3 regions of the Bacillus sp. TCT6 genome follow, and region 1 is predicted to be linked to each of the others. Evidence: a T-box and tRNA genes for the amino acid it is inferred to sense, from the RefSeq annotation. Region 1 holds a T-box; the other regions hold tRNA genes.
The links. A T-box is a leader RNA that pairs with one kind of tRNA and senses whether it is charged. The one in region 1 lies ahead of alaS (alanine--tRNA ligase), so its partner is inferred to be a tRNA-Ala.

Region 1 (10,881 bases):
TTTTAGAGCATGCAATTGCGCTTGGTGCTGATTATGTAGCAACAGGCCATTATGCACGCGTTGCTTATATGGACGGCGAATATAAAATGCTTCGCGGCGTTGATGACAATAAAGATCAAACATACTTCTTAAATCAATTAAGCCAAGAGCAATTATCAAAAACAATGTTCCCGTTAGGTGAATTAAAGAAACCGCAAATTCGTGAAATGGCGAAAGAAGCTGGCTTAGCGACAGCGGCGAAAAAAGATAGTACAGGTATTTGCTTCATTGGTGAGCGTAACTTTAAAGATTTCTTAAGTAACTACTTACCAGCGCAACCAGGTGTAATGCAAACATTATCTGGTGAAGTGAAAGGAAAGCATGACGGTTTAATGTACTATACAATTGGACAACGTCATGGACTTGGAATTGGTGGTAACGGTGATCCGTGGTTTGCTGTTGGGAAAAACTTGAAAGAAAACATTTTATATGTTGATCAAGGATTCCATAACGAACTTCTATATGGTGATGAAGTTATTGCTACGAATGTAGGATGGGTAAGTAACAAAGTAAAAGAAACAGAATTTAAGTGCACGGCGAAATTCCGTTATCGTCAAGAAGACAATAAAGTAACGGTTCAAATCGTTGATGAAAATACAGTTCGTATTCTTTGTGATGAGCCAATTCGTGCAATTACACCAGGACAAGCAGTTGTGTTCTATGATGGAGATGAGTGCTTAGGCGGTGCTACAATTGATGAAGTATACCGTAGTGGTAAGAAATTGGATTATTTAGGATAAATGAGAAGCCTCTGCCGATTAGCGGTTAGAGGTTTCTTTTACATAAAGCGAATTTTCGTTCGCTTGGAAAATACATTCTTTGTTATAATTTGTTGTAGAGGTGAAGGACATGTCAAACAAACTTGAAACAGGTATTCAATATATGCAAGAAGGAAATTGGGAAGAAGCAGCTAAAAATTTTACAGAAGCAATCGAAGAAAATCCAAAAGATGCGCTTGGATACATTAATTTTGCAAATTTATTAGACGTATTAGGTGATAGCGAACGAGCGATTTTATTTTATAAACGTGCACTAGAGTTAGATGATAAATCTGCAGCTGCCTATTATGGTTTAGGAAATGTATATTATGGCCAAGAGCAATTTACTGAGGCGAAAGCTGTATTTGAACAAGCAATGCAAGCTGGATTACAATCAGCTGATGTAACATTTATGTTAGGTATCACACATGTACAGCTTGGAAATGATCGTCTTGCACTACCATTCTTACAAAGAGCAACAGAATTAGATGAAAACGATGTGGAAGCTGTATTCCAGTGCGGACTTTGCTTCGCTCGACTAGAACACATTCAAGAGGCGAAACCTTATTTTGAAAAGGTATTAGAAATGGATGAAGAGCATGCAGATGCGTATTACAATTTAGGTGTTGCGTACGTATTTGAGGAAAATAATGAGAAGGCTCTCGCTTTATTTAAGAAAGCAACTGAAATTCAGCCAGATCACTTTTTAGCGGGTAATGGCGTTCGTTTATTAGAGCAAGAAGCTGAATAAGATAAAAATATAGTTTAATGGGTAGTTATCCCTCATCTAAAGAGGTGGGGGATGTACTGCTCATTAAAGTGAAAATATCGGAAAGGAGAGGAAAGATGGGAAATCAACATGCAATGGATTTGTTTGAGGAAGAGAAAAAGTTTATAAAAGCGCAAGTTCTTCATACCATTTTCCACAACGAAGAAAACCTCTATTCCGTTGTCAGTATGAAAGTCATTGAAACGAATGAAACATATGACGAAAAGAAAGTAATGATAAACGGTCATTTTCCCCGCATGCATGAAGATGAAGTGTTTACATTGACAGGTCACTTTAAGGACCATCCAAAGTATGGAAAACAATATATGGTTGAAACATTTAAAAAAGAATTGCCGCAAACAAAAGCAGGTATGGTGCAATATTTAGCGAGTGATTTATTTAAAGGGATAGGAAAGCGTACAGCGGAAAAAATTGTGGATCATCTCGGGGAACATGCTATTTCTAAAATTATGGATGACCCTGAGGCGTTAAATGGTGTTGTTAACAAACAAAAGGCTCAGGAAATATATGAGACAATTGTTGAACATCAAGGATTAGAGAAAGTAATGAGCTTTTTAAATGGTTACGGTTTTGGAACGAAACTTTCTATTAAGATTTACCAGCAATATAAAGAGATGACATTAGAAGTGATTCGTAATAATCCGTATCAACTTATTGAAGAAGTGGACGGGATTGGTTTTGGACGAGCGGATGATATAGGGCGTGCGTTAGGAATATCGGGTAATCACGACGACCGTGTACGAGCGGGATGTTTTTACACATTAGAGAATGTCTCATTGCAACTTGGTCACGTTTATATGAGGAAAGATCAACTTGTAAGAGAAACGATGTCACTTTTAAACAATCAAGAAGGAAGAGTGACTGAGGAAGATATTATAGGTTGTATTGAAACGATGCAAAGTGAAGGGAAAGTCATCATAGAAGAAGAACGAGTGTATTTAGCAACTTTATTCTACTCTGAAAAAGGTGTTGTAAAGTCTATTCGTCGATTGATGAATCAAGAGGAAACACCTTCATTTCCTGAAGCAGAAGTGTTAAAAACATTAGGTGAAATTGAAGAACAGTTAAACGTGCAGTATGCACCGTTTCAGCAAGAAGCGATTCAAACGGCACTTCATAAGCCAATGATGTTATTAACAGGTGGACCAGGAACGGGGAAAACAACTGTTATTAAAGGGATTGTTGAAATGTATGCGTCACTTCACGGATTATCGTTAAATCCGAATGAATACAGTGATGATAATCCATTTCCAATACTATTAACAGCTCCAACAGGAAGAGCAGCGAAGCGGATGAGTGAATCGACAGGACTTCCAGCTTGCACAATTCACCGTTTGCTTGGCTGGACGCCAGAAGGATCTTTCCAGCGTAATGAAACGGATCCTGTCCAAGGTAAGCTCCTTATTATTGATGAATTTTCAATGGTTGATATTTGGCTTGCGAATCAGCTATTTAAGTCGCTACCGACGAACATTCAAGTTATCGTTGTAGGTGATGAAGATCAGTTGCCATCTGTAGGACCTGGACAAGTATTAAAAGATTTATTAAATGCAGGCGCAGTTCCGACAGTGAAGCTTACTGAAATTTATCGTCAAGCAGAAGGCTCATCTGTTATTCAACTTGCCCATGCAATCAAAGACGGCACGCTCCCGCCAGATTTAGCACAAAATAAAAAAGATCGTTCATTTATCAGCTGTACAGGGGCTCAAATTGTTGAGGTTGTGAAAAAAGTTTGCGAAAATGCTAAAACAAAAGGATTTAGTGCAAGGGATGTCCAAGTATTAGCGCCGATGTACCGCGGGCCTGCTGGTATTAATGTATTAAACGAAGCATTGCAACAAGTATTTAATCCGAAGAGGGAAAAGAGTAAAGAAATTGCTTACGGTGATGTTGTATACCGAAGAGGCGATAAAGTACTGCAACTCGTTAATCAGCCAGAGAGCCAGGTGTTTAATGGTGATATTGGAGAAATTGTTTCGGTGTTTTATGCGAAAGAAAACGTTGAGCAACAAGATATGATTATCGTTTCATTTGATGGAATTGAGGTAACGTATACAAAGCCCGATTTAAATCAAATTACGCATGCATATTGTTGTTCCATTCATAAATCACAAGGTAGTGAATTTCCGATTGTTATTATGCCGATCGTGAAAAGTTACAACCGTATGTTACGTCGTAATTTAATTTACACGGGCATTACAAGAAGTAAGAAGTTCCTTATTATTTGCGGGGAGGAAGCAGCTTTCAAATCCGGTGTAAATCGCCTTGATGATGCAATGCGTCAAACAACTTTGGCTAGTCGCTTGCAGGAATCACAAGGAGAAGTACAGATGGTCACAGTTAATGGCGAAGAAATGGACGTGGAAAACATTTCACCGTATGATTTCATGTAACAAGGTGAAATTATATAGTGAAACTTTCAAACGCATAGCGTTGAAAGGCTCCAGCGATGTATAAACGAATGCAGTTTGGACATAATGGCGAATAGAATCTGGGAGACTGTAAGGAGATGAAAGCCATATGTTCATTTGTCCAAATTGCAAAGGGAAAGACATTGGAAAAATAGGTGTCAACCAATTTTATTGCTGGAATTGTTATATCGAATTATCGGTTTCAAAGGGGAAAATCCATACGCATCAAGTTGAGGAAGATGGTTCATTAAGCTCTCTTGATGATTTATTTGATGAGAATGAAAGAACGATCGGATAACGAAAAGGGGGATTTACTTTGAATCTACGCAATTCATTAATCGCATTAGGTGTTGGAGCTGCAGCATATCAATATGCTCGTAAGCAAGATGTATTTTCAAAACGCAATATGAAAAAAGCACGTAAGATGATTAAATCTTACTTATAATCATTTCGATAAAGTGAAAAACTCCCTTATTGACGAGGGAGTTTTTTTATGCGCTCATATGCAAATAAAAAAGTCCGATTTCTGAGAAAAGATAAGATAGACCGTAGCAGCCAACGCCGAGTATTCCATACTGCCATAATTGCTTCGCTTTTTCTTTACGTGAGGAACGAATAAAGAACCCCTTCCAAATACCAAACCCGATACAAATCCATTCAAGAATCATAAAAAGTGCTGATAATCCAAGCATAAACAAAACCATAATTAGCCCTCCTGATTATATTAATTCATGCTGTATTCTCAGGGGTGGTTGTCCTTGTTATGTTATTTATATGTACGTCTTTAAAAAACAGTATGGTCCGTATGAAAAGATTTTAAAAGTTTCGCACATAACCTACCCCATTTATTTTCAAAATAAAGGTGGAGGAGGTTTTTCATGTGAAGAATCTTAAAATCATTTGGATATATCGTTTAGGATTATTATTACTTGTTTTTCTTTGTTTGCTCGTCTTTTTAAAAATTAAGCCACTATGGGCACCGATTATTTTTGTATTTAAAGTAGCAATCACGCCATTTCTTATCGCTTGTTTTATTGCGTATTTATTGCACCCTTTAATTGAAAAAATCCATAAGGAAGGGATGCCCCGTACACTTGCCATTTTGCTTATTTATATCCTTTTCTTTGGCGGAATTGGTTATGGGATTTATAAAGGAACGCCAGTCGTTATTAAACAGTTACAAGAGATTAATGAACAATTTCCGCAGTTTACAAAGATGTACGATTCGTGGATGGATGGCGTTACAGAACAAACAGCGAATTTCCCTTCGTTCATTCATGAAAAGGTGAAACAACTTTTTGTGGGTGTGGAAACGAAGATTCAAGCGCTTTTAAATAAAGTGATGAGTACAGCTCGTGGTGTACTCGATTCATTGCTCATTATTTTCTTAATACCGTTCATTGTATTTTACATATTAAAAGATTATGGTGAGTTTTATCATATCTTTTGGAAACTAGTCCCAAGTAAATGGCGAGGTACGGGGCAAATGCTTGCGAAAGAAATTGATAAGTCACTTGGAAGTTATATTCGAGGACAGTTATTTGTTTGTTTGGTATTAGGGGGAGTATCAGCTCTTTCTTTTTGGTTTATCGGTATGAAATATCCATTATTGCTTGGTATTATTATTGGGGTAACGGATATAATCCCGTACTTCGGCCCTATTTTAGGAGCGATCCCGACGTTAATGATTGCAGCAACAGTATCAACGAGCTTACTTATTAAGGCGGGTATTACGATTGCTATTTTGCAATTTGTGGAAAGTAACATTTTATCGCCTTACATTGTTGGTAAGTCACTTCGTATGCATCCCGTTATTATTATGCTTGCATTACTAGTTGGAGGGGAAGTAGCTGGTATTGTAGGGTTACTAATATCGGTTCCCATCTTAGCAGTTATTCGCACCGTCATTGTTCATGTGAAGCCTCTCTTGAAAAAAGAAGATGTGTAAGTATAGAAGCCCTCTATGTAAGAAATAGAGGGCTAATCGTATATTTATTTAGAAATCTGCTCGTGTATCTTTTGAACGAGGGAGCTCACATCATTTGTTTGAATATGTTTTATTTTTTTCCATTCGTTATCATACATAAATACAATTTGATTGTTGAAAAGACGCTTTTGTTCTTTTAGATTAGAAATTTTTGCGAAAGAGTACTCTTCAAATATTGGATTGTTACTTACATCTGGTCCATAAAAGAATAGCCTTTTGTTCGTTAAAATCAATAGGCCTGGTCTCGCGACGGAACGATAAATAAATATGTCTAATGAACATGCTGCGTAAAGTAATATTGTTTCGTTAGTCGCTAATATGTTTTTAGCTTTGCTAAGTAAGGTTGTCATTGTGATCGCTCCTTTATTTTATTAACAACAATTTAATTATAGCAAAAAAGGTAATATTTATAATTTTTTATAAATTATTCTTGTAAGGAGATTCCGATTTGTTAATAAACGCATAATATATGAAAAGGCTGTTAAGAATGAATAGTAGAATACCTATGATAAATAAGCAATTAATACAATATAAATGATTATCTACATTGACAAACTTAAGAGAATTCTATTATATTTAGTCATATAATACATTAAATCAATGACGGAACAAGTACGTTACAGTCCATTTATAGAGAGAAGCTTCCATATGGCTGAAAGAAGCTTTAAATGAAGGGTAACAGAAAGCTAATCCTGAGAGCAGCTAATCACTGCCGTCTTGCCACGTTACGGCACCATGAGGTGATGAATTGATTGTTATTGTAATCAATTCATAATTAGGGTGGTATCGCGAGTTAACTCTCGTCCCTTTTATAGGGACGGGAGTTTTTTATATTTAAGGAGGAAAATACAATGAAACAACTAACAGGCGCACAAATTCGTCAAATGTTTTTAGACTTTTTCCAAGAAAAAGGACATGCAGTAGAACCTAGTGCATCACTAGTTCCACATGAAGATCCATCTCTTCTATGGATTAATAGTGGTGTAGCTACATTAAAAAAATATTTTGATGGACGTGTAATCCCACAAAATCCACGTATTACAAATGCTCAAAAATCAATTCGTACAAACGATATTGAAAACGTAGGGAAAACAGCTCGTCACCATACATTCTTTGAAATGTTAGGAAACTTCTCAATCGGTGATTACTTCAAAGAAGAAGCAATTACATGGGCTTGGGAATTCTTAACGAGCGACAAATGGATCGGATTCGATAAAGAATTACTATCAGTTACAATCCATCCAGAAGATGAAGAAGCATTCACAATTTGGAATGAAAAAATGGGCGTTCCAAAAGAGCGTATTATCCGCTTAGAAGAAAACTTCTGGGATATTGGTGAAGGACCAAGTGGACCGAATACAGAGATTTTCTATGACCGCGGGGAAGCTTACGGTAATGACTTTAGTGACCCAGAATTATATCCAGGCGGAGAAAACGAGCGTTACTTAGAAGTATGGAACCTTGTATTCTCTCAATTTAACCATAATCCAGACGGTTCATATACACCACTTCCTAAGAAAAACATTGATACAGGGATGGGTCTAGAACGTATGACATCTATCGTTCAAGATGTGCCTACAAACTTTGATACAGACCTATTCATGCCGATGATTGGTGCAACAGAATCAATTTCTGGTGAGAAATATCGTAATGGCGATTTAGAAAAAGATATGGCATTCAAAGTAATTGCTGACCATATCCGTACAGTAACATTCGCTGTTGGTGACGGTGCTCTTCCATCTAACGAAGGTCGTGGTTATGTATTACGTCGCTTATTACGCCGCGCTGTTCGTTATTCGAAGAAATTAAACATTAACCGTCCATTCATGTTTGAATTGGTACCGGTTGTTGGAGAAGTAATGAAAGACTTCTATCCAGAAGTACTTGAAAAGAAAGATTTCATTGCGAAAGTTGTGAAAAATGAAGAAGAGCGTTTCCATGAAACACTTCATGATGGTGAAGCAATTTTAGCTGAAGTTATTGCAAAAGCAAAAGAAGAAAAAACAACTGTTATTTCTGGAGTAGATGCGTTCCGTCTATATGACACATACGGTTTCCCAATCGAATTAACAGAAGAATATGCAGAAGAAGCTGGTATGACAGTTGACCAAGAAGGCTTCGAAAATGAAATGGAAAAACAACGTGAGCGTGCACGTGCTGCTCGTCAAGACGTTGACTCAATGCAAGTTCAAGGCGGTGTACTTGGAGAAGTTAAAGTAGCGAGTGAGTTCGTTGGTTACGGTACAGTTGCAACGGAAAGTAACGTTGTTGTACTTGTGAAAAACGGTGAGTACACAGATAGCTTACAAGCAGGGGAAGAAGGACAGTTAATTCTTGACGTAACACCATTCTACGCTGAGAGCGGTGGACAAATTGCTGACCGTGGTTACCTTCTTGCTGACGGCGTGAAAGTTCTTGTAAAAGACGTACAAAAAGCACCAAATGGTCAAAACTTACACAAAGTAGCTGTGGAAGAAGGCACGTTAACGAAAGATGCAGCTGTGAAAGCTGTTATCGATACGAAAAACCGTAGTAGCGTTGTGAAAAATCATACAGCAACTCACTTACTACACCAAGCATTAAAAGACGTACTTGGAACGCATGTTAATCAAGCAGGTTCTCTTGTAACTTCTGAACGTCTACGCTTTGACTTCTCTCACTTCGGTCAAGTGCAAGCTGACGAATTAGAAAAAATTGAGCGTATGGTAAACGAGAAAATTTGGGAAAGTATTAACGTTGAGATTTCTCAAAAATCAATCGGAGAAGCAAAAGAAATGGGCGCAATGGCATTATTCGGTGAAAAATACGGAGATGTTGTACGCGTTGTACAAGTTGGCGATTACAGCTTAGAGCTTTGCGGTGGTTGTCACGTTGATAATACAGCTTCTATCGGTATTTTCAAAATCGTTGCTGAGTCTGGTATCGGTGCAGGAACTCGTCGTATTGAGGCGGTAACTGGTAAGTCTGCATACGAATTAATGAACGATCAAGTAGGTTTATTAAAAGAAGCAGCAGGAAAAATGAAAACAAATCCGAAAGATATTTTAACAAGAGTTGATGGTCTATTTGCTGAAGTGAAACAACTTCAAAAAGAAAACGAATCTCTTGCTGCGAAATTAAGCAATATTGAAGCTGGAAACTTAACTGATTCTGTAATGACAGTTGATGGTGTGAATGTATTAGCAGCGAAAGTAAATGTTGCAGATATGAACAACTTACGTACGATGATGGATGATCTAAAAAATAAATTAGAGTCAGCAGTTGTTGTATTAGCGTCTGTTAATGACGATAAAGTAAACATCCTAGCAGGTGTAACGAAAGACTTAATTAGCCAAGGTTACCATGCTGGTAAACTTGTGAAAGAAGTAGCTTCTCGTTGCGGCGGTGGCGGTGGTGGCCGTCCTGATATGGCACAAGCAGGTGGTAAAAACCCAGCTCAAGTCGAAGAAGCTTTAGCATTTGTACAAGAGTACGTTAAATCTGTTTCAAAATAAAGAGATAGTAGTGTACAATGGTAGGGAGAGGAGAAGTTCTTCTCCCTATACTTACTATATAAGTGAGGTGCTTGAAATGGACGGTTTTGATAAAACAATGAAGTTTAGCATTCAAGATGAAAAACAGAGTGTCCATGTAAATGATGTACTTTTAACTGTGTATGATGCACTTCAAGAAAAAGGCTATAATCCGATTAACCAAATCGTCGGTTATTTATTAAGTGGAGACCCAGCATACATACCTCGCCATAAAGATGCACGAAGCATCGTTCGTAAGCTTGAACGTGATGAGATCATTGAAGAGCTTGTGAAGTCTTACTTGAAACATCATCGTGAGGAGTAGTTTATGCGGATATTAGGTTTAGATGTAGGTACAAAAACAGTCGGAGTTGCAATGAGCGACGAAATGGGCTGGACAGCACAAGGATTAGAAACAATTAAGATTAACGAAGAACGAGGTCACTTTGGTTTTGATCGTATTTCTGAGTTAGTAAAGCAGTACAATGTGGACAAAATAGTAGTAGGTTTACCTAAAAATATGAATGGTACAATTGGCCCACGTGGTGAAGCGTGCCAACAATTTGCAGAAAACCTACGAGAGCTGTTACAATTAGACGTTGTAATGTGGGACGAGCGTTTGTCGACGATGGCAGCGGAACGTCTACTCATTTCAGCGGATGTAAGCCGTAAGAAGCGAAAACAAGTAATCGATAAGATGGCTGCAGTCGTAATCTTACAAGGATTTTTAGATAGTAAATAAGAGGTGACCAAAATGGAAGAAAATCAAATTACAATTGTAGACGAAAAAGGTAACGAACATTTATGTGAAATTATTTTCACTTTTGATGCTGAAAAATTTGGTAAAAAATCATACGTAGTCTTCTCTCCAATCGGTGAAGTAGACGAAGATGGAGACCAAATTTATGATGCAATGGCTTATGAGCAAAATGAAGAAGAGGGCGGAAGTTTACTTCCAATCGAATCTGAAGAAGAGTGGGAAATGGTACAAGAAATGTTCAACACTCTTGCTGATGAGCAAGAAGCTGAATAATAAGTACTGAAAAGATGGACGACATACAGTCCATCTTTTTTTTGTATTTATATGTAAAATGAAAGATTTTTTGTCGAAACTGTGTAATCCTTTGTAGTATAATGAGACGGATTGTAGAAAAATAAAATGGATACTAAAAAAGATAGGCGAATTTGTTGTGGCTTTCCATCATGCTGTATAGAAACATATACATATGGTCTACAATTGAATAAGGAGGAAGAGTTTTGATAGAGAATCAAGTGAAAAAGAAGCGTAGACGCATCTTTTTATTTTCGATTATTGCACTGCTTTTAGTTTGTGGTTCAGTCTATGCGTATATTTCATCCGCATTAGGACCAGTTGATAGCGGGA
Region 2 (8,156 bases), 3.6 Mb from region 1:
AAAGCACCCCGGAAGGGGAGTGAAAGAGATCCTGAAACCGTGTGCCTACAAATAGTCAGAGCCCGTTAATGGGTGATGGCGTGCCTTTTGTAGAATGAACCGGCGAGTTACGATCCCGTGCGAGGTTAAGCTGAAGAGGCGGAGCCGCAGCGAAAGCGAGTCTGAATAGGGCGTTTAGTACGTGGTCGTAGACCCGAAACCAGGTGATCTACCCATGTCCAGGGTGAAGTTCAGGTAACACTGAATGGAGGCCCGAACCCACGCACGTTGAAAAGTGCGGGGATGAGGTGTGGGTAGCGGAGAAATTCCAATCGAACCTGGAGATAGCTGGTTCTCCCCGAAATAGCTTTAGGGCTAGCCTTAAGTGTAAGAGTCTTGGAGGTAGAGCACTGATTGAACTAGGGGTCCTCATCGGATTACCGAATTCAGTCAAACTCCGAATGCCAATGACTTATCCTTAGGAGTCAGACTGCGAGTGATAAGATCCGTAGTCAAGAGGGAAACAGCCCAGATCGCCAGCTAAGGTCCCAAAGTGTGTATTAAGTGGAAAAGGATGTGGAGTTGCTTAGACAACTAGGATGTTGGCTTAGAAGCAGCCACCATTTAAAGAGTGCGTAATAGCTCACTAGTCGAGTGACTCTGCGCCGAAAATGTACCGGGGCTAAATACACCACCGAAGCTGCGAATTGATACCGATGGTATCAGTGGTAGGGGAGCGTTCTAAGTGCAGTGAAGTCAGACCGGAAGGACTGGTGGAGCGCTTAGAAGTGAGAATGCCGGTATGAGTAGCGAAAGACGGGTGAGAATCCCGTCCACCGAATGCCTAAGGTTTCCTGAGGAAGGCTCGTCCGCTCAGGGTTAGTCAGGACCTAAGCCGAGGCCGACAGGCGTAGGCGATGGACAACAGGTTGATATTCCTGTACCACCTCTTTATCGTTTGAGCAATGGAGGGACGCAGAAGGATAGAAGAAGCGTGCGATTGGTTGTGCACGTCCAAGCAGTTAGGCTGATAAGTAGGCAAATCCGCTTATCGTAAAGGCTGAGCTGTGATGGGGAAGCTCCTTATGGAGCGAAGTCTTTGATTCCCCGCTGCCAAGAAAAGCTTCTAGCGAGATAAAAGGTGCCTGTACCGCAAACCGACACAGGTAGGCGAGGAGAGAATCCTAAGGTGTGCGAGAGAACTCTGGTTAAGGAACTCGGCAAAATGACCCCGTAACTTCGGGAGAAGGGGTGCTTTCTTAACGGAAAGCCGCAGTGAATAGGCCCAAGCGACTGTTTAGCAAAAACACAGCTCTCTGCGAAGCCGTAAGGCGAAGTATAGGGGGTGACACCTGCCCGGTGCTGGAAGGTTAAGGAGAGGGGTTAGCGTAAGCGAAGCTCTGAACTGAAGCCCCAGTAAACGGCGGCCGTAACTATAACGGTCCTAAGGTAGCGAAATTCCTTGTCGGGTAAGTTCCGACCCGCACGAAAGGTGTAACGATTTGGGCACTGTCTCAACCAGAGACTCGGTGAAATTATAGTACCTGTGAAGATGCAGGTTACCCGCGACAGGACGGAAAGACCCCGTGGAGCTTTACTGTAGCCTGATATTGAATTTTGGTACAGTTTGTACAGGATAGGCGGGAGCCATTGAAACCGGAGCGCTAGCTTCGGTGGAGGCGCTGGTGGGATACCGCCCTGACTGTATTGAAATTCTAACCTACGGGTCTTATCGACCCGGGAGACAGTGTCAGGTGGGCAGTTTGACTGGGGCGGTCGCCTCCTAAAGTGTAACGGAGGCGCCCAAAGGTTCCCTCAGAATGGTTGGAAATCATTCGTAGAGTGCAAAGGCATAAGGGAGCTTGACTGCGAGACCTACAAGTCGAGCAGGGACGAAAGTCGGGCTTAGTGATCCGGTGGTTCCGCATGGAAGGGCCATCGCTCAACGGATAAAAGCTACCCCGGGGATAACAGGCTTATCTCCCCCAAGAGTCCACATCGACGGGGAGGTTTGGCACCTCGATGTCGGCTCATCGCATCCTGGGGCTGTAGTCGGTCCCAAGGGTTGGGCTGTTCGCCCATTAAAGCGGTACGCGAGCTGGGTTCAGAACGTCGTGAGACAGTTCGGTCCCTATCCGTCGTGGGCGTAGGAAATTTGAGAGGAGCTGTCCTTAGTACGAGAGGACCGGGATGGACGCACCGCTGGTGTACCAGTTGTTCTGCCAAGGGCATAGCTGGGTAGCTATGTGCGGAAGGGATAAGTGCTGAAAGCATCTAAGCATGAAGCCCCCCTCAAGATGAGATTTCCCATAGCGTAAGCTAGTAAGATCCCTGAAAGATGATCAGGTTGATAGGTTCGAGGTGGAAGCATGGTGACATGTGGAGCTGACGAATACTAATAGATCGAGGACTTAACCATATAATATGAAGCAATGTTATCTAGTTTTGAAAGAATATAAAAACTTGTTGACTTTCAAAAGTAAATAAGTTAAAATGATTCTTGTCTTAAATGAATACAGTCTGGTAATGATGGCAGAGAGGTCACACCCGTTCCCATACCGAACACGGAAGTTAAGCTCTCTAGCGCCGATGGTAGTTGGGACCTTGTCCCTGTGAGAGTAGGACGTTGCCAGGCAAAATGGAGGATTAGCTCAGCTGGGAGAGCACCTGCCTTACAAGCAGGGGGTCGGCGGTTCGATCCCGTCATCCTCCACCATATATGTCGGAGGGGTAGCGAAGTGGCTAAACGCGGCGGACTGTAAATCCGCTCCTTCGGGTTCGGCAGTTCGAATCTGCCCCCCTCCACCATTCTTAATTATTGGGCTATAGCCAAGCGGTAAGGCAACGGACTTTGACTCCGTCATGCGCTGGTTCGAATCCAGCTAGCCCAGCCATTAAGAGCCATTAGCTCAGTTGGTAGAGCATCTGACTTTTAATCAGAGGGTCGAAGGTTCGAATCCTTCATGGCTCACCATTTTTAATAAAACATGCGGGTGTGGCGGAATTGGCAGACGCACTAGACTTAGGATCTAGCGCCTTTGGCGTGGGGGTTCGACTCCCTTCACCCGCACTTTTAATAAAACAACTCATACATGTCTTGCGGAAGTAGTTCAGTGGTAGAATACAACCTTGCCAAGGTTGGGGTCGCGGGTTCGAATCCCGTCTTCCGCTCCAATTTTCAATATGACATGCCGGGGTGGCGGAACAGGCAGACGCACAGGACTTAAAATCCTGCGGTGGGTGACCACCGTGCGGGTTCGACCCCCGCCCTCGGCACCATATGCGCCCGTAGCTCAATTGGATAGAGCGTTTGACTACGGATCAAGAGGTTAGGGGTTCGACTCCTCTCGGGCGCGCTTTTATTAACGGGAAGTGGCTCAGCTTGGTAGAGCACCTGGTTTGGGACCAGGGGGTCGCAGGTTCAAATCCTGTCTTCCCGATATTCCAAAAAACATGGGGCCTTAGCTCAGCTGGGAGAGCGCCTGCCTTGCACGCAGGAGGTCAGCGGTTCGATCCCGCTAGGCTCCACTTTATTTAATATATGTCTCGGAGGTATACCCAAGTTCGGCTGAAGGGATCGGTCTTGAAAACCGACAGGCGGTGAGAATCGCGCGGGGGTTCGAATCCCTCTACCTCCTCCATTTTCTTTTAAATGGTTTAGACATATAATAATAAAATATTTATTTTTCCTTCATGGAGGTATACCCAAGTTCGGCTGAAGGGATCGGTCTTGAAAACCGACAGGCGGCGAGAGTCGCGCGGGGGTTCGAATCCCTCTACCTCCTCCATTTTTTAAATTTAATATTGTCGCGGGGTGGAGCAGTACGGTAGCTCGTCGGGCTCATAACCCGAAGGTCGCAGGTTCAAATCCTGTCCCCGCAACCAAATGGTCCCGTGGTGTAGTGGTTAACATGCCTGCCTGTCACGCAGGAGATCGCCGGTTCGACCCCGGTCGGGACCGCCATTTATGTTGGCTCGGTAGCTCAGTCGGTAGAGCAGAGGACTGAAAATCCTCGTGTCGGCGGTTCGATTCCGTCCCGAGCCACCATTTTTTTTATGCCGGCTTAGCTCAATTGGTAGAGCAACTGACTTGTAATCAGTAGGTTGGGGGTTCAAGTCCTCTAGCCGGCATCATTTAGGGGCATAGTTTAAAGGTAGAACTGAGGTCTCCAAAACCTCCAGTGTGGGTTCGATTCCTACTGCCCCTGTAAGTATATGGGCCTATAGCTCAGCTGGTTAGAGCGCACGCCTGATAAGCGTGAGGTCGATGGTTCGAGTCCATTTAGGCCCATCATATATTATTCCGCAGTAGCTCAGTGGTAGAGCTATCGGCTGTTAACCGATCGGTCGTAGGTTCGAGTCCTACCTGCGGAGCCATGGCCCGTTGGTCAAGTGGTTAAGACACCGCCCTTTCACGGCGGTAACACGGGTTCGAATCCCGTACGGGTCATACAAAAAAGAGTCAGCATTATGCTGGCTCTTTTTTATTTTGTTAATCCTTTTTATAATGTTACTTTCCAGAAATAAATAAAGGAATTTTGGAAAAGCTATGGTATGTATAAAAAGGAGGAAATAAATAATGACACAAGTTAGAGACTTAATGAGTACCCATATTGTACATTGTACACCGCTAGACAATGTATATGAGGCAGCTGTAAAAATGAAGGAAGAATCGGTTGGATTAATTCCTGTTGTTGAAAATGAGCAAGTTGTTGGGCTTGTTACTGATCGAGATTTAGTTGTTCGAGGGATTGCTGAAAAACATCCTGGATCTAATAAAATTACAAATGTAATGACAACAAATATTATCTCAGTTTCTCCAAATGATTCTATTGAAAAAGCTACAGAGCTAATGGCACAGTATCAAATTAGACGGTTACCAGTAGTTGATAGTGGTCAGCTTATTGGCATGTTAGCACTAGGAGATTTAGCTATAAGGGAATCAGCAGATGATCAAGCTGGATTTGCCTTGAGCGAAATCTCAGAGCGTACAGAGTAAATTGAAACTTTAATTAACCGAGAGTTTAATGGTCACTCATAAAGAGCTAAATTATATATAAAGTTCAGATGCATTATTCTAGCATATATGGATTAAACTAATATGTTAGCGTGATGTATCTGAGACATTATATAATAAGGATACGGTTAATAATTTCGACATTTTTTTAAAATTTGTTATTCTTAATTTTTAATAAGAGAAAAGATGATATACTGATAGATATAAGTATTATGATAGATTTTGAATATAACAATATTAATTTTTAGTGGTGCGATAATAAATTAATATTTCCTACATAGATGAAAAGGGAAGGGGAATTATATGAAGGCTGTACAGGGCGATCCAAATTGGAATTTGGTTACAGATACATATATAGAACCAAATAATTTCGCTGAATTATTTTCTTTGCTTGTACCTTGTCACCCAAAAGGTGAGGGGAAAGAACGAACTATATTAGTATGGAAAGAGAAAGAATTTTATAAAGAAGAAAATTTAGCGGCATTTATCGTATATGGCATGAATAAAGCAAAGAAATTACCGCAGTTTCATAAAGATGAAATTCCAACTTTAGTGCGTATTCTTCGCTTATGCCAAGAGATTGGTTGGTATGAAGAGGCAAATGATTTTATGATAGCGCAAGGATTAGCTGAGTTTGTTCATACTTCATTGGAATATGAAACATGGGATCTTTTGACGCAATCAGTTGCTTTAAATTATTTAATTATTAAATATCGTATAGGTGAATTGACAGATAGGGATATTGAAATTTGGGATAGAGTTAAATTTAATGAGAAGTGTATAACCGATTGTAAACATTTATTATCTCATAAAGAAGTATTGGAATTTACATTCTTTTATATGTGCAAGAGAGCGAAATCATTATCAAAAGAGCAATTAAATAGTGATATGATGAGTTTAGCAATGTATTGTAATACTTTTGTATATGATTTGTATACACATGATTTATTACGGAAATATCGTAAGTGTACAGATTTCCTATCATATTATGGACCTAGTCAGGCAGTTTTAGCATGTCAAAGAGCTGTATTATCTCAAATTTCCGATCGCTTAGACCCATTAAAGACAACGCATGTAGATGATTATTTATATGTGATGAAAGAAATGATGGAGCATATGACGATAGGAGTAATGGATCGATATGGTCATTTTATTGGAAAGCTACTATCTTATGTGCCATTTTTCGAAATGATACAAGTTCCACAGCATGCATATTATTGTGAAGAATTACTGTATATTTGTAAGGGCATTGAATATAAAGAAGAAACACTACGCAATTATATATTTATACAATTACATGATTGTTTACCATCATTCTTTAGGCTATTTCTTAAAAATAAGCGTTATGCAACGATTCATGATATTCTTTTCTATTGGTGCGATGATGAACAACGAATGAGCTTAGAGAAAAAATATAATCTGAGCTTTATTTATGAAAAATATGCTTGTGGATAAACAATATTTTCGATATGAAAAATTAATATAAATTAAAAAGGATCTCCAGTTTATGTGAGATCCTTTTTTGTTAGTAAAACAAGGAGAAAATGATTAAGACAAGAAACAACATTCCATATAGGAGAAGTTGTGCAGTATAACTTCCTTGTATACCAAAAAAAGTATTGGCTTTCTTATACAAATTCAATATGTATTTTATTGGAGTATCTTTGAAAGATTGGTACACAGTGTCTCCTCTTTCTAAGCTTCGTGTTCTTGTTCTTGTTTTTGTTTATAAGGGACATTAATATATCTAGCTACAAATAATAAAACAGCCATAAAGAATACTGGAAATACAGTAGATAAATAAAAGCCATTACTAATTATATTTGTTATGAGAGCACTCAAAAGAAAAATAGCATTATAAATATGGGCAATTTTTTGTTTTAGTTGCACTTGAAATGATTCCATCATAATTTCTAATGCAACAAAAGCAATAATAATAGATAAAAATACAATGTTTGTATTGTAAATGATTAAACAACAGATTAAACCTAAAAAGGCTACGTATTCAATTATAAGAGGTATATTGCGTGGCATACAATTTACCTAACTAAATATGGCAGTGGATTTACTGCATTTGTTTTTTCAAAATTCCATTCTCCATTATGTAATTCAAAATGAAGATGTTGCCCGTATGAATGACCTGTGTTTCCCATATGACCTATTAATTGTCCAGTTTGTACTTGATCACCAGCTTGTACAGTGCGATCCTTCATATGAGCATAAACAGTTGTATATAATTTCCCATTGATTTGATGCGCAATGAAAACAACATTGCCATAGCTAGCTGAATAATAAGATTTCACAACTTTACCTGCAGCAGCAGCTTGGATAGAGACGTTTCCTGGAGCGGCAATATCTATACCATAATGCATTTGTTCCCAGCGTATATCAAAGGTTGAGCTAATTCTTCCTTGAGCAGGGAATTTGAAAGCAGCTGGAATTGATGAAGGTTGATCTGTTTTAGCTTGTGGTTGATTTTGTACTACATAGTGTTTTGCTACATACCCGTATCCTGTGCCAAAACGAATTTTATACCAAGTTCCTACAGTTTCTACTACTTGTACTTGTGTACCGTTTTGTAATGAACCGAGTAGAGCGCTACTTGTACTAGCGTTGCTACGTACATTTAGATTAGGTGTTGCAACAGTATATTTTGTATTATTTTGAACGGTGATTCCTTTTACTAAGGGTTGTGAACCATTAGAGATGAATGCTTTTTGTACGTAACCTGTTTGGCCATTATGCGATATTTTATACCATTCGCCTTGATCTTCTTGAACGGTAATAAACTTGCCATTTGGTAATACATCTAAAATGGAAGATTCTAAATTAGGTTCAGAGCGAACGTTTAATGCATTAGCATTAACGATGTATTGATCATTAGAATGAAGTTTGTTTTTTAGTAAAATAGCATCTTTTTGTACATAACCTACTTTATTATGAACAGATACTTTATACCACTCATTAGTTGTTTCAAGGATGTTCACTTTTGTATTAAAGCGAATTGTATCAATTGATGTGCTTTTTACGTTATCTTCTGTATGTAATGCTACTTGATCGACTTTGACATACCCAGTTTTAATATTAGATAATTGTTCAGCGTTTGCTTTTTGTACATTTGTTTCACCCATAGAAGGAAGTAAAGAAGCAATCGCTACAG
Region 3 (10,881 bases), 480 kb from region 1:
TTTTGGAGCCAGCCGCCTAAGGTGGGACAGATGATTGGGGTGAAGTCGTAACAAGGTAGCCGTATCGGAAGGTGCGGCTGGATCACCTCCTTTCTATGGAGAATTGATAAGCGCTGCTTATCAATATAAGTTTCCGTGTTTCGTTTTGTTCAGTTTTGAGAGAACTATCTCTCATATATAAATGTATGTTCTTTGAAAACTAGATAACAGTGTAGCTCATATTTTTTTAATTTTAGTTTGGTTAAGTTAGAAAGGGCGCACGGTGGATGCCTTGACACTAGGAGTCGATGAAGGACGGGACTAACGCCGATATGCTTCGGGGAGCTGTAAGTAAGCTTTGATCCGAAGATTTCCGAATGGGGAAACCCACTATACGTAATGGTATGGTATCCTTACCTGAATACATAGGGTATGGAAGACAGACCCAGGGAACTGAAACATCTAAGTACCTGGAGGAAGAGAAAGCAAATGCGATTTCCTGAGTAGCGGCGAGCGAAACGGAACATAGCCCAAACCAAGAGGCTTGCCTCTTGGGGTTGTAGGACATTCTATACGGAGTTACAAAGGAACGAGGTAGACGAAGCGACCTGGAAAGGTCCGTCGTAGAGGGTAACAACCCCGTAGTCGAAACTTCGTTCTCTCTTGAATGTATCCTGAGTACGGCGGAACACGTGAAATTCCGTCGGAATCTGGGAGGACCATCTCCCAAGGCTAAATACTCCCTAGTGATCGATAGTGAACCAGTACCGTGAGGGAAAGGTGAAAAGCACCCCGGAAGGGGAGTGAAAGAGATCCTGAAACCGTGTGCCTACAAATAGTCAGAGCCCGTTAATGGGTGATGGCGTGCCTTTTGTAGAATGAACCGGCGAGTTACGATCCCGTGCAAGGTTAAGCTGAAGAGGCGGAGCCGCAGCGAAAGCGAGTCTGAATAGGGCGTTTAGTACGTGGTCGTAGACCCGAAACCAGGTGATCTACCCATGTCCAGGGTGAAGTTCAGGTAACACTGAATGGAGGCCCGAACCCACGCACGTTGAAAAGTGCGGGGATGAGGTGTGGGTAGCGGAGAAATTCCAATCGAACCTGGAGATAGCTGGTTCTCCCCGAAATAGCTTTAGGGCTAGCCTTAAGTGTAAGAGTCTTGGAGGTAGAGCACTGATTGAACTAGGGGTCCTCATCGGATTACCGAATTCAGTCAAACTCCGAATGCCAATGACTTATCCTTAGGAGTCAGACTGCGAGTGATAAGATCCGTAGTCAAGAGGGAAACAGCCCAGATCGCCAGCTAAGGTCCCAAAGTGTGTATTAAGTGGAAAAGGATGTGGAGTTGCTTAGACAACTAGGATGTTGGCTTAGAAGCAGCCACCATTTAAAGAGTGCGTAATAGCTCACTAGTCGAGTGACTCTGCGCCGAAAATGTACCGGGGCTAAATACACCACCGAAGCTGCGAATTGATACCAATGGTATCAGTGGTAGGGGAGCGTTCTAAGTGCAGTGAAGTCAGACCGGAAGGACTGGTGGAGCGCTTAGAAGTGAGAATGCCGGTATGAGTAGCGAAAGACGGGTGAGAATCCCGTCCACCGAATGCCTAAGGTTTCCTGAGGAAGGCTCGTCCGCTCAGGGTTAGTCAGGACCTAAGCCGAGGCCGACAGGCGTAGGCGATGGACAACAGGTTGATATTCCTGTACCACCTCTTTATCGTTTGAGCAATGGAGGGACGCAGAAGGATAGAAGAAGCGTGCGATTGGTTGTGCACGTCCAAGCAGTTAGGCTGATAAGTAGGCAAATCCGCTTATCGTAAAGGCTGAGCTGTGATGGGGAAGCTCCTTATGGAGCGAAGTCTTTGATTCCCCGCTGCCAAGAAAAGCTTCTAGCGAGATAAAAGGTGCCTGTACCGCAAACCGACACAGGTAGGCGAGGAGAGAATCCTAAGGTGTGCGAGAGAACTCTGGTTAAGGAACTCGGCAAAATGACCCCGTAACTTCGGGAGAAGGGGTGCTTTCTTAACGGAAAGCCGCAGTGAATAGGCCCAAGCGACTGTTTAGCAAAAACACAGCTCTCTGCGAAGCCGTAAGGCGAAGTATAGGGGGTGACACCTGCCCGGTGCTGGAAGGTTAAGGAGAGGGGTTAGCGTAAGCGAAGCTCTGAACTGAAGCCCCAGTAAACGGCGGCCGTAACTATAACGGTCCTAAGGTAGCGAAATTCCTTGTCGGGTAAGTTCCGACCCGCACGAAAGGTGTAACGATTTGGGCACTGTCTCAACCAGAGACTCGGTGAAATTATAGTACCTGTGAAGATGCAGGTTACCCGCGACAGGACGGAAAGACCCCGTGGAGCTTTACTGTAGCCTGATATTGAATTTTGGTACAGTTTGTACAGGATAGGCGGGAGCCATTGAAACCGGAGCGCTAGCTTCGGTGGAGGCGCTGGTGGGATACCGCCCTGACTGTATTGAAATTCTAACCTACGGGTCTTATCGACCCGGGAGACAGTGTCAGGTGGGCAGTTTGACTGGGGCGGTCGCCTCCTAAAGTGTAACGGAGGCGCCCAAAGGTTCCCTCAGAATGGTTGGAAATCATTCGTAGAGTGCAAAGGCATAAGGGAGCTTGACTGCGAGACCTACAAGTCGAGCAGGGACGAAAGTCGGGCTTAGTGATCCGGTGGTTCCGCATGGAAGGGCCATCGCTCAACGGATAAAAGCTACCCCGGGGATAACAGGCTTATCTCCCCCAAGAGTCCACATCGACGGGGAGGTTTGGCACCTCGATGTCGGCTCATCGCATCCTGGGGCTGTAGTCGGTCCCAAGGGTTGGGCTGTTCGCCCATTAAAGCGGTACGCGAGCTGGGTTCAGAACGTCGTGAGACAGTTCGGTCCCTATCCGTCGTGGGCGTAGGAAATTTGAGAGGAGCTGTCCTTAGTACGAGAGGACCGGGATGGACGCACCGCTGGTGTACCAGTTGTTCTGCCAAGGGCATAGCTGGGTAGCTATGTGCGGAAGGGATAAGTGCTGAAAGCATCTAAGCATGAAGCCCCCCTCAAGATGAGATTTCCCATAGCGTAAGCTAGTAAGATCCCTGAAAGATGATCAGGTTGATAGGTTCGAGGTGGAAGCATGGTGACATGTGGAGCTGACGAATACTAATAGATCGAGGACTTAACCATATAATATGAAGCGATGTTATCTAGTTTTGAAAGAATATAAAAAACTTGTTGACTTTAAAAGTTAAATGAGTTACAATGATTCTTGTCTTAAATGAATACAGTCTGGTAATGATGGCAGAGAGGTCACACCCGTTCCCATACCGAACACGGAAGTTAAGCTCTCTAGCGCCGATGGTAGTTGGGACCTTGTCCCTGTGAGAGTAGGACGTTGCCAGGCAAATGGAGGATTAGCTCAGCTGGGAGAGCACCTGCCTTACAAGCAGGGGGTCGGCGGTTCGATCCCGTCATCCTCCACCATTTAGCCGACTTAGCTCAATTGGTAGAGCAACTGACTTGTAATCAGTAGGTTGGGGGTTCAAGTCCTCTAGTCGGCACCAGAAAATCATGGCGGTTGTGGCGAAGTGGTTAACGCACCGGATTGTGGCTCCGGCATTCGTGGGTTCGATTCCCATCAGTCGCCCCATTTTTTCTTAAAATATTAATATGCGGGTGTGGCGGAATTGGCAGACGCACTAGACTTAGGATCTAGCGCCTTTGGCGTGGGGGTTCGACTCCCTTCACCCGCACTTTTAATAAAATATCTCAAACATGTCTTGCGGAAGTAGTTCAGTGGTAGAATACAACCTTGCCAAGGTTGGGGTCGCGGGTTCGAATCCCGTCTTCCGCTCCAATTTTCAATATGACATGCCGGGGTGGCGGAACAGGCAGACGCACAGGACTTAAAATCCTGCGGTGGGTGACCACCGTGCGGGTTCGACCCCCGCCCTCGGCACCATATGCGCCCGTAGCTCAATTGGATAGAGCGTTTGACTACGGATCAAGAGGTTAGGGGTTCGACTCCTCTCGGGCGCGCTTTTATTAACGGGAAGTGGCTCAGCTTGGTAGAGCACCTGGTTTGGGACCAGGGGGTCGCAGGTTCAAATCCTGTCTTCCCGATATTCCCAAAAACATGGGGCCTTAGCTCAGCTGGGAGAGCGCCTGCCTTGCACGCAGGAGGTCAGCGGTTCGATCCCGCTAGGCTCCACTTATTTTAATATCATTTATGGCGGTGTAGCTCAGCTGGCTAGAGCGTACGGTTCATACCCGTGAGGTCGGGGGTTCGATCCCCTCCGCCGCTACCATAAAGGACCTTTAGCTCAGCTGGTTAGAGCAGACGGCTCATAACCGTCCGGTCGTAGGTTCGAGTCCTACAAGGTCCACCACTAAAGGTTTATATCTCGGAGGTATACCCAAGTTCGGCTGAAGGGATCGGTCTTGAAAACCGACAGGCGGCGAGAGTCGCGCGGGGGTTCGAATCCCTCTACCTCCTCCATTTTTTCTTAAATTACATATTATATCATCGCGGGGTGGAGCAGTACGGTAGCTCGTCGGGCTCATAACCCGAAGGTCGCAGGTTCAAATCCTGTCCCCGCAACCAAATGGTCCCGTGGTGTAGTGGTTAACATGCCTGCCTGTCACGCAGGAGATCGCCGGTTCGACCCCGGTCGGGACCGCCATTTTAATAAGGCTCGGTAGCTCAGTCGGTAGAGCAGAGGACTGAAAATCCTCGTGTCGGCGGTTCGATTCCGTCCCGAGCCACCATTTTGAAGTCGCAAGCCGGCTTAGCTCAATTGGTAGAGCAACTGACTTGTAATCAGTAGGTTGGGGGTTCAAGTCCTCTAGCCGGCACCACTTTCAAAATGAGCCATTAGCTCAGTTGGTAGAGCATCTGACTTTTAATCAGAGGGTCGAAGGTTCGAATCCTTCATGGCTCACCATTTTCAATTTTATGCGGGTGTAGTTTAGTGGTAAAACAAGAGCCTTCCAAGCTCTGGTCGAGAGTTCGATTCTCTTCACCCGCTTTTCAATTATGGGCCTATAGCTCAGCTGGTTAGAGCGCACGCCTGATAAGCGTGAGGTCGATGGTTCGAGTCCATTTAGGCCCACCATAATTGTTCCGCAGTAGCTCAGTGGTAGAGCTATCGGCTGTTAACCGATCGGTCGTAGGTTCGAGTCCTACCTGCGGAGCCATATTTATAGAGAAGTACCCAAGTGGCTCAAGGGGCTCCCCTGCTAAGGGAGTAGATCGCGAACGCGGTGCGAGGGTTCGAATCCCTTCTTCTCTGCCAGAACTGGCCCGTTGGTCAAGTGGTTAAGACACCGCCCTTTCACGGCGGTAACACGGGTTCGAATCCCGTACGGGTCATACTAAAAGAGATAGCATAATCTGCTATCTCTTTTTTGTTGTGTATAGATATAGAAGAAGCTATGACAGATTATAAATAATAAGTTTAAAATAGGATTACCTTTTCTCATACATAAGAAAAGGTAATCCTATTTTTTGAATATGTTTTAACTTTCTATTGAATGTTCATCTTGTTTAATAACAACATGACTATATGCGGAGTGAAGAGTTTTGTAGCCTAAAAGTGCAATAGTTAAGGCAAGGCCTCCTGCTATAATAGCCACATTAAATCCTACATGGGCTCCAAAGTTATCAATAACTAAACCAGCTATCGCTGATCCTAGGGAGACTCCAATTCCAAGTCCTGTAATTGCCCAAGTCATTCCTTCGGTTATCTTTGATTCAGGTACGATTTTTTCCACAAGCCCCATAGTAATAATCATAGTAGGAGCGACAGATAGCCCTGCAAAGAAAACAATAACTACTAGCCAAGTAATACTGTTTACAAAAACTAGTGGCAGCATTGTTATCATGGAAAGTGTGACCGCTATTAAAAACTGATTATAGGGTGGGGTATTGAGTTTAAGGGTACCGAAAATAAGGCCTGCCAGGCATGAACCGATTGCATAGACAGAAAGTACAAAGCTAGCAGCTACTGTGTTTCCTTGCTGCTCAGCAAAAGCTACACTAACGACATCTATTGTGCCGAAGATAGTACCTATAGCAATGAGTGTGAATACTAGTACTCGCAAAGAACCAATTTTAAATACTGTTCCGTTGTTTGTAATGTCGCGAGGGTGTACAGGCGGTTCTGTGCTTTTTTGCATAGTAAATAGGCATACCCCGATTGTAAGAAAAACAGATGATAAAAGTGGCGCTGCTTCTGGGAAGAACATAACACTTAAACTGACAGATAATACAGGACCAATTATGAAGCAAATTTCGTCGACGACCGATTCGAAGGAAAATGCTGTATGCAATTTATGGGATCCGCGGTATAGTTTAGTCCAACGTGCACGTACCATAGCTGACATATTTGGCATACAACCTGCACATAAAGCGGATAGAAATAGCGTCCAATAAGGAGCTTCATATTTCGTACATAGAAGTAAGAGGATTGTAAAGAAAACGCTAATACCTGTAGTCGGAAGAAGTATGCGAGATTGCCCTAATTGATCAGCCATCCGAGAAATATGAGGAGCTAGTAAAGCTGATGATAATGTAAAGGTAGCTGCAACAGCTCCAGCAAGCCAATAGTCACCACTTACTTGAGATAACATGGTAACAATACCAATACCCATCATTGATATGGGCATACGAGCTATAAATCCTGCTAATGAGAATCCTTTTGTACCAGGAGCACTGAAAATCTCACGGTAGGAATTAAACATGATAATCACCACAATATTTGACGTGTACATATACATTCTTCATTCTTTTAACTCCTCCTCTGTTTCATTAATACCTTCTATAAAAAGGGGCAGTGAGTCAATGTAGGGTATAGGTAAGAAGTTATATTATCTTGTAAGCTAGAAATAATTGACATACGCACCGTATGCCAATATCATATTAACATACGGAGCGTATGTCAATTGAAATGTTTTATCTCTGGATAGAGCCGATGTTTAAAGGAGTTATTCTTTTATATAGAGAACGATACTATAGTGCAATTCATTTTGAATAAAGAGAATGAATAGAAGTAGGAGGAAAAGATGATTAAAAAAACGAGAGCAGAAATGATTACTGAAACACGTGCTAAATTGCTGTGGGCAGCAAGAGAGGCTTTTGGTACAGTTGGATATGTAAATACGTCTATGGATGATTTTACAGCATCTGTCGGTTTAACACGTGGTGCAATTTATCATCATTTTGGTGATAAAAAAGGATTGTTAGAAGCAGTTGTAAAAGAAATTGATATGGAAATGGATAATAAATTAGGGAAAGTATCAGATGAAGCGGAAGGAAAATGGGAAGGGTTTGTTGGGCGTTGTCGTGCATATTTAACGATGGCACTTAATCCAGAAATTCAGCGAATCGTACTTCGAGATGCACCAGCAGTATTAGGAACTAGTTATTATCAATCATCACAGTCACAATGTTTAGTGACGATGGCCGAGATGCTTCAGCAATTAATGAAGGACTGTATTATTGAAAAGACGGACTGTGAAGCTTTAGCAAGATTTATAAATGGCGGACTAGTGGACCTTGCTTGTTGGATTGCGAATTCTGAAGATGCAGAGGCACGGTTGTCTAAAGCTTTGCATAGCCTATCACTTATATTGAATGGTTTATTATTAGAAAAGAATGCATAATTTTAACGGATATTTTTTAATATATAGTAATGATTAAAAGGGAGGTGATAAAGTATAGGCTAATTCATTTATTTAACCGTATTCTATATAAGCTAATTGACGTCCATCTTGTAAGGGAATGATGTGATCAGTCAGTTTAATCTTATAATGTGATTACATTTTTTGTGAATGTTAGGATTTTTATTATAGAAAGTGAATTTAGTTACAGTGAGTAATTGAATCATACATTTTTATTCACAATCTAAAGAAAACACCTAATTTGGTATGGATTCCACACCTGATCTAACAACTTTACACTCTATGTGAAAAAGTTCACAAATAGGTCATAAATTGTGAAGTAATTCACAATAATACGTGCTACAATATGAATGTAAAGAAGTTAAACAACATTAAATTAGTATTTTAATTAATTACTTAAACAATCATAAAAAAATATATGTGAACAATAGAGAGGGGAAATTACCATGAAAAAAGGTATCAATCGTGTAGTATTAGTAGGAACAGGAGCTGTAGGTTGTAGTTACGCTTACTCAATGATCAACCAAGGTGTAGCTGAAGAATTCGTATTAGTAGATGTTAATGAAGCAAAAGCAGAAGGGGAAGCAATGGACTTAAGCCATGCGGTACCATTCTCTCCATCACCAACAAAAGTTTGGAGCGGTAGCTATGCAGATTGTAAAGATGCAGATCTAGTTGTTATCACTGCTGGGTTACCACAAAAGCCAGGTGAAACTCGTTTAGACTTAGTTGAGAAAAATACAAAGATCTTTAAACAAATCGTTCGCGGCATTATGGATAGCGGATTCGATGGAATCTTCTTAATCGCAACTAACCCGGTTGATATTTTAACTTACGTAACTTGGAAAGAATCTGGTTTACCGAAAGAGCGCGTAATCGGTTCTGGTACTACTTTAGACTCTGCTCGTTTCCGTTACATGTTAGGTGACTACTTAGATGTAGATCCACGTAACGTTCATGCTTACATCGTTGGTGAGCACGGTGACACTGAACTTCCAGTATGGAGCCACGCTACTATCGGTGTACAAAAACTAGAAACAATCTTAGCTAACAACGAACAGTACAAACAAGAAGACTTAGATAAAATCTTCGAAAATGTACGTGATGCAGCTTACCATATCATCGAACGTAAAGGTGCAACTTACTACGGAATCGGTATGTCACTACTTCGTGTAACTAAAGCGATCTTAAACAACGAGAACAGCGTATTAACTGTATCTGCATACCTTGAAGGTCAATACGGTGAGAAAGATGCTTACGTAGGTGTTCCAGCTGTTATTAACCGCGAAGGTGTACGTGAAATCGTAGAACTTGAGCTAAATGAAGAAGAAAAAGCGAAATTCGCTCATTCTGTAAAAGTATTAAAAGAAACTATGGCACCAGTACTATAATTAATTGCTAAATAATCCGGAAGTGGGGACCTGCTTCTTACTTCTGGATTTATATATAATTCAATATAAATTCCTTTTCCGGTTTCCCTTGTATATCCCCAATATACCCCTTTTGCTGGATAAGGGTCATTTATAGAAAAGAGCACTCTATTTTATATAGAGTGCTCTTTATGATTATTTTTTAGGTGTTAAACCTAACTTCTTTAAAATATCTGTCAGTGTACCGCTTTTTGATTTTTCTACAGGTGTTTGTGATTTAGATGCATCTGGACCTTTTTTCAAGAAGTTCTTTTCAACGAAGCGAATATCTTTTTCGTCGACAATTCCATCTTTATTAAGATCTCCGTCTTTTACAGTTAGTCCTTTTTTAATGTAGTTGCTAGCGATAATTTCAGCATCTTTAATATCGATTACTTTATCACCATTTACATCGCCGGCAAGGTTTTCGTCAGGTCTTGCATAATAATATTGGCCAAGCAGCTTACCGTCTTTTTCAGTACCAAGTTTCGTTGTTAGGCGGCTTGAAATGAGTTACTCGATGTTTCTGAATCACTGAAATAGGCAAATACACCTCCGAATGTAAGGGATAAACCAAGTGAAGCGGTGACAACTCCCATTCCTACTTTTTGTTTTAATGACATAAAAAAGCCCTCCTAGTTAAATTTTCATAGTGACCGTTCGCAACAAGGATAAATAAGTAAACATAGTAGTCCACTATGAATTATAGTTACGGAAGATCTAAGTTCTTTATTGAGAGCGAGTATATGCTTATGAATTTTGCATTTCAATAAAATTGTGACAAAAAATGTTGAGAAACATTTTTTTATGAAAGATTATTTTGTTTTGATTTTGAATGAAAAATAGCATGAAAAATAGGATAAATCTAATAAAATAAAGGTTGAGAAAAAATAATAGGTAAAAATATAGAAGAATAAAAAAGCGTTTTCAATGAATATTCGTCAAAATTCGATATTTTACACGGAAATGTGAAGAAAAACTAACATTTTTAAGAAAAAAACGAATATTTTTTATAAATTAACAAGGATATTGCAGTTTTTCGCAGAAATAGTTAAAATATAAAAAATTCTGTCATCTAAGTGAGGTGAGCATATTGAGTGTAATAAATTGTGAAGAAGTGAAACGAGATGAGTTTCATACAGAAAAGTACTATGAAAGTTATAACATCTTTGGCGCACATGTTGTGACGGAAGATGAGATTCAAGGGGTACGATTTACAGTGTGGGCTCCTCATGCGAAAGCAATGAGTGTTGTTGGAGATTTTAATGAGTGGGATTATGAGCAACATAAAATGCTACAAGTGACAGAAGAAGGTATTTGGTCCTTGTTTATACCGCATATTAAAGAAGGAGAAATATATAAATATGCGATTGAAACGTTGGCTGGTGACGTCATTTTAAAGGCAGATCCGTATGCTGTATATGCAGAAGTAAGACCGAATACGGCATCTGTAGTTTTTGATATAAAGGGATATGAATGGAATGATAAAAACTGGACTCGTAAGAAAAAGAAAAAAACGATTTATAAAGAAGCGATGACAGTTTATGAATTACATTTTGGTTCTTGGAAAAAGAAAGAAGATGGAACGCTGTATTCTTACAGGGAAATGGTAGAAGAGCTCATCCCGTATGTGGTGGAACATCAATTTACACATATTGAAATTATGCCGCTTGTTGAGCATCCATATGATCGTTCTTGGGGATATCAAGGAACGGGATATTATGCAGCGACGAGTAGATTTGGTACGCCGCATGATTTAATGTATTTTGTCGACGAATGTCATAAATATGGAATCGGTGTCATTTTAGATTGGGTGC

Region 2: it has a tRNA-Ala gene. The T-box ahead of alaS (alanine--tRNA ligase) is inferred to sense a tRNA for this amino acid. The anticodon was not compared.
Region 3: it has a tRNA-Ala gene. The T-box ahead of alaS (alanine--tRNA ligase) is inferred to sense a tRNA for this amino acid. The anticodon was not compared.

What each region holds. Positions count from the first base shown of each region.
Region 1 is NZ_JBVYHX010000001.1:4,041,421-4,052,301, reverse strand. Features, by position in the region: gene mnmA (tRNA 2-thiouridine(34) synthase MnmA) at 1-779, shown strand, start outside; gene AC0ONG_RS20695 (tetratricopeptide repeat protein) at 889-1,548, shown strand; gene recD2 (SF1B family DNA helicase RecD2) at 1,644-3,980, shown strand; gene AC0ONG_RS20685 (hypothetical protein) at 4,108-4,296, shown strand; gene AC0ONG_RS20680 (YrzQ family protein) at 4,315-4,443, shown strand; gene AC0ONG_RS20675 (hypothetical protein) at 4,490-4,702, opposite strand; gene AC0ONG_RS20670 (AI-2E family transporter) at 4,879-5,946, shown strand; gene AC0ONG_RS20665 (PH domain-containing protein) at 5,991-6,335, opposite strand; T-box leader at 6,577-6,796, shown strand; gene alaS (alanine--tRNA ligase) at 6,837-9,479, shown strand; gene AC0ONG_RS20655 (IreB family regulatory phosphoprotein) at 9,556-9,822, shown strand; gene ruvX (Holliday junction resolvase RuvX) at 9,826-10,239, shown strand; gene AC0ONG_RS20645 (DUF1292 domain-containing protein) at 10,252-10,530, shown strand; gene mltG (endolytic transglycosylase MltG) at 10,755-10,881, shown strand, end outside.
Region 2 is NZ_JBVYHX010000001.1:478,230-486,385, forward strand. Features, by position in the region: rRNA gene AC0ONG_RS02205 (23S ribosomal RNA) at 1-2,398, shown strand, start outside; rRNA gene rrf (5S ribosomal RNA) at 2,499-2,614, shown strand; tRNA gene AC0ONG_RS02215 (tRNA-Val) at 2,620-2,695, shown strand; tRNA gene AC0ONG_RS02220 (tRNA-Tyr) at 2,704-2,787, shown strand; tRNA gene AC0ONG_RS02225 (tRNA-Gln) at 2,799-2,873, shown strand; tRNA gene AC0ONG_RS02230 (tRNA-Lys) at 2,878-2,953, shown strand; tRNA gene AC0ONG_RS02235 (tRNA-Leu) at 2,969-3,049, shown strand; tRNA gene AC0ONG_RS02240 (tRNA-Gly) at 3,079-3,153, shown strand; tRNA gene AC0ONG_RS02245 (tRNA-Leu) at 3,170-3,258, shown strand; tRNA gene AC0ONG_RS02250 (tRNA-Arg) at 3,262-3,335, shown strand; tRNA gene AC0ONG_RS02255 (tRNA-Pro) at 3,346-3,419, shown strand; tRNA gene AC0ONG_RS02260 (tRNA-Ala) at 3,435-3,507, shown strand; tRNA gene AC0ONG_RS02265 (tRNA-Ser) at 3,528-3,620, shown strand; tRNA gene AC0ONG_RS02270 (tRNA-Ser) at 3,675-3,767, shown strand; tRNA gene AC0ONG_RS02275 (tRNA-Met) at 3,788-3,864, shown strand; tRNA gene AC0ONG_RS02280 (tRNA-Asp) at 3,868-3,943, shown strand; tRNA gene AC0ONG_RS02285 (tRNA-Phe) at 3,952-4,027, shown strand; tRNA gene AC0ONG_RS02290 (tRNA-Thr) at 4,038-4,110, shown strand; tRNA gene AC0ONG_RS02295 (tRNA-Trp) at 4,117-4,187, shown strand; tRNA gene AC0ONG_RS02300 (tRNA-Ile) at 4,197-4,270, shown strand; tRNA gene AC0ONG_RS02305 (tRNA-Asn) at 4,282-4,356, shown strand; tRNA gene AC0ONG_RS02310 (tRNA-Glu) at 4,358-4,429, shown strand; gene AC0ONG_RS02315 (CBS domain-containing protein) at 4,559-4,978, shown strand; gene AC0ONG_RS02320 (DUF3965 domain-containing protein) at 5,300-6,451, shown strand; gene AC0ONG_RS02325 (hypothetical protein) at 6,692-7,030, opposite strand; gene AC0ONG_RS02330 (SH3 domain-containing protein) at 7,036-8,156, opposite strand, start outside.
Region 3 is NZ_JBVYHX010000001.1:4,521,225-4,532,105, reverse strand. Features, by position in the region: rRNA gene AC0ONG_RS23325 (16S ribosomal RNA) at 1-93, shown strand, start outside; rRNA gene AC0ONG_RS23320 (23S ribosomal RNA) at 240-3,161, shown strand; rRNA gene rrf (5S ribosomal RNA) at 3,263-3,378, shown strand; tRNA gene AC0ONG_RS23310 (tRNA-Val) at 3,383-3,458, shown strand; tRNA gene AC0ONG_RS23305 (tRNA-Thr) at 3,463-3,538, shown strand; tRNA gene AC0ONG_RS23300 (tRNA-His) at 3,549-3,624, shown strand; tRNA gene AC0ONG_RS23295 (tRNA-Leu) at 3,647-3,727, shown strand; tRNA gene AC0ONG_RS23290 (tRNA-Gly) at 3,757-3,831, shown strand; tRNA gene AC0ONG_RS23285 (tRNA-Leu) at 3,848-3,936, shown strand; tRNA gene AC0ONG_RS23280 (tRNA-Arg) at 3,940-4,013, shown strand; tRNA gene AC0ONG_RS23275 (tRNA-Pro) at 4,024-4,097, shown strand; tRNA gene AC0ONG_RS23270 (tRNA-Ala) at 4,113-4,185, shown strand; tRNA gene AC0ONG_RS23265 (tRNA-Met) at 4,206-4,282, shown strand; tRNA gene AC0ONG_RS23260 (tRNA-Ile) at 4,287-4,363, shown strand; tRNA gene AC0ONG_RS23255 (tRNA-Ser) at 4,381-4,473, shown strand; tRNA gene AC0ONG_RS23250 (tRNA-Met) at 4,502-4,578, shown strand; tRNA gene AC0ONG_RS23245 (tRNA-Asp) at 4,582-4,657, shown strand; tRNA gene AC0ONG_RS23240 (tRNA-Phe) at 4,667-4,742, shown strand; tRNA gene AC0ONG_RS23235 (tRNA-Thr) at 4,757-4,832, shown strand; tRNA gene AC0ONG_RS23230 (tRNA-Lys) at 4,843-4,918, shown strand; tRNA gene AC0ONG_RS23225 (tRNA-Gly) at 4,932-5,002, shown strand; tRNA gene AC0ONG_RS23220 (tRNA-Ile) at 5,013-5,089, shown strand; tRNA gene AC0ONG_RS23215 (tRNA-Asn) at 5,097-5,171, shown strand; tRNA gene AC0ONG_RS23210 (tRNA-Ser) at 5,179-5,269, shown strand; tRNA gene AC0ONG_RS23205 (tRNA-Glu) at 5,275-5,346, shown strand; gene AC0ONG_RS23200 (MFS transporter) at 5,493-6,716, opposite strand; gene AC0ONG_RS23195 (TetR/AcrR family transcriptional regulator) at 7,038-7,637, shown strand; gene AC0ONG_RS23190 (L-lactate dehydrogenase) at 8,102-9,046, shown strand; partial or broken gene AC0ONG_RS23185 (dockerin type I domain-containing protein) at 9,221-9,574, opposite strand; partial or broken gene AC0ONG_RS23180 (TasA family protein) at 9,565-9,687, opposite strand; gene glgB (1,4-alpha-glucan branching protein GlgB) at 10,158-10,881, shown strand, end outside.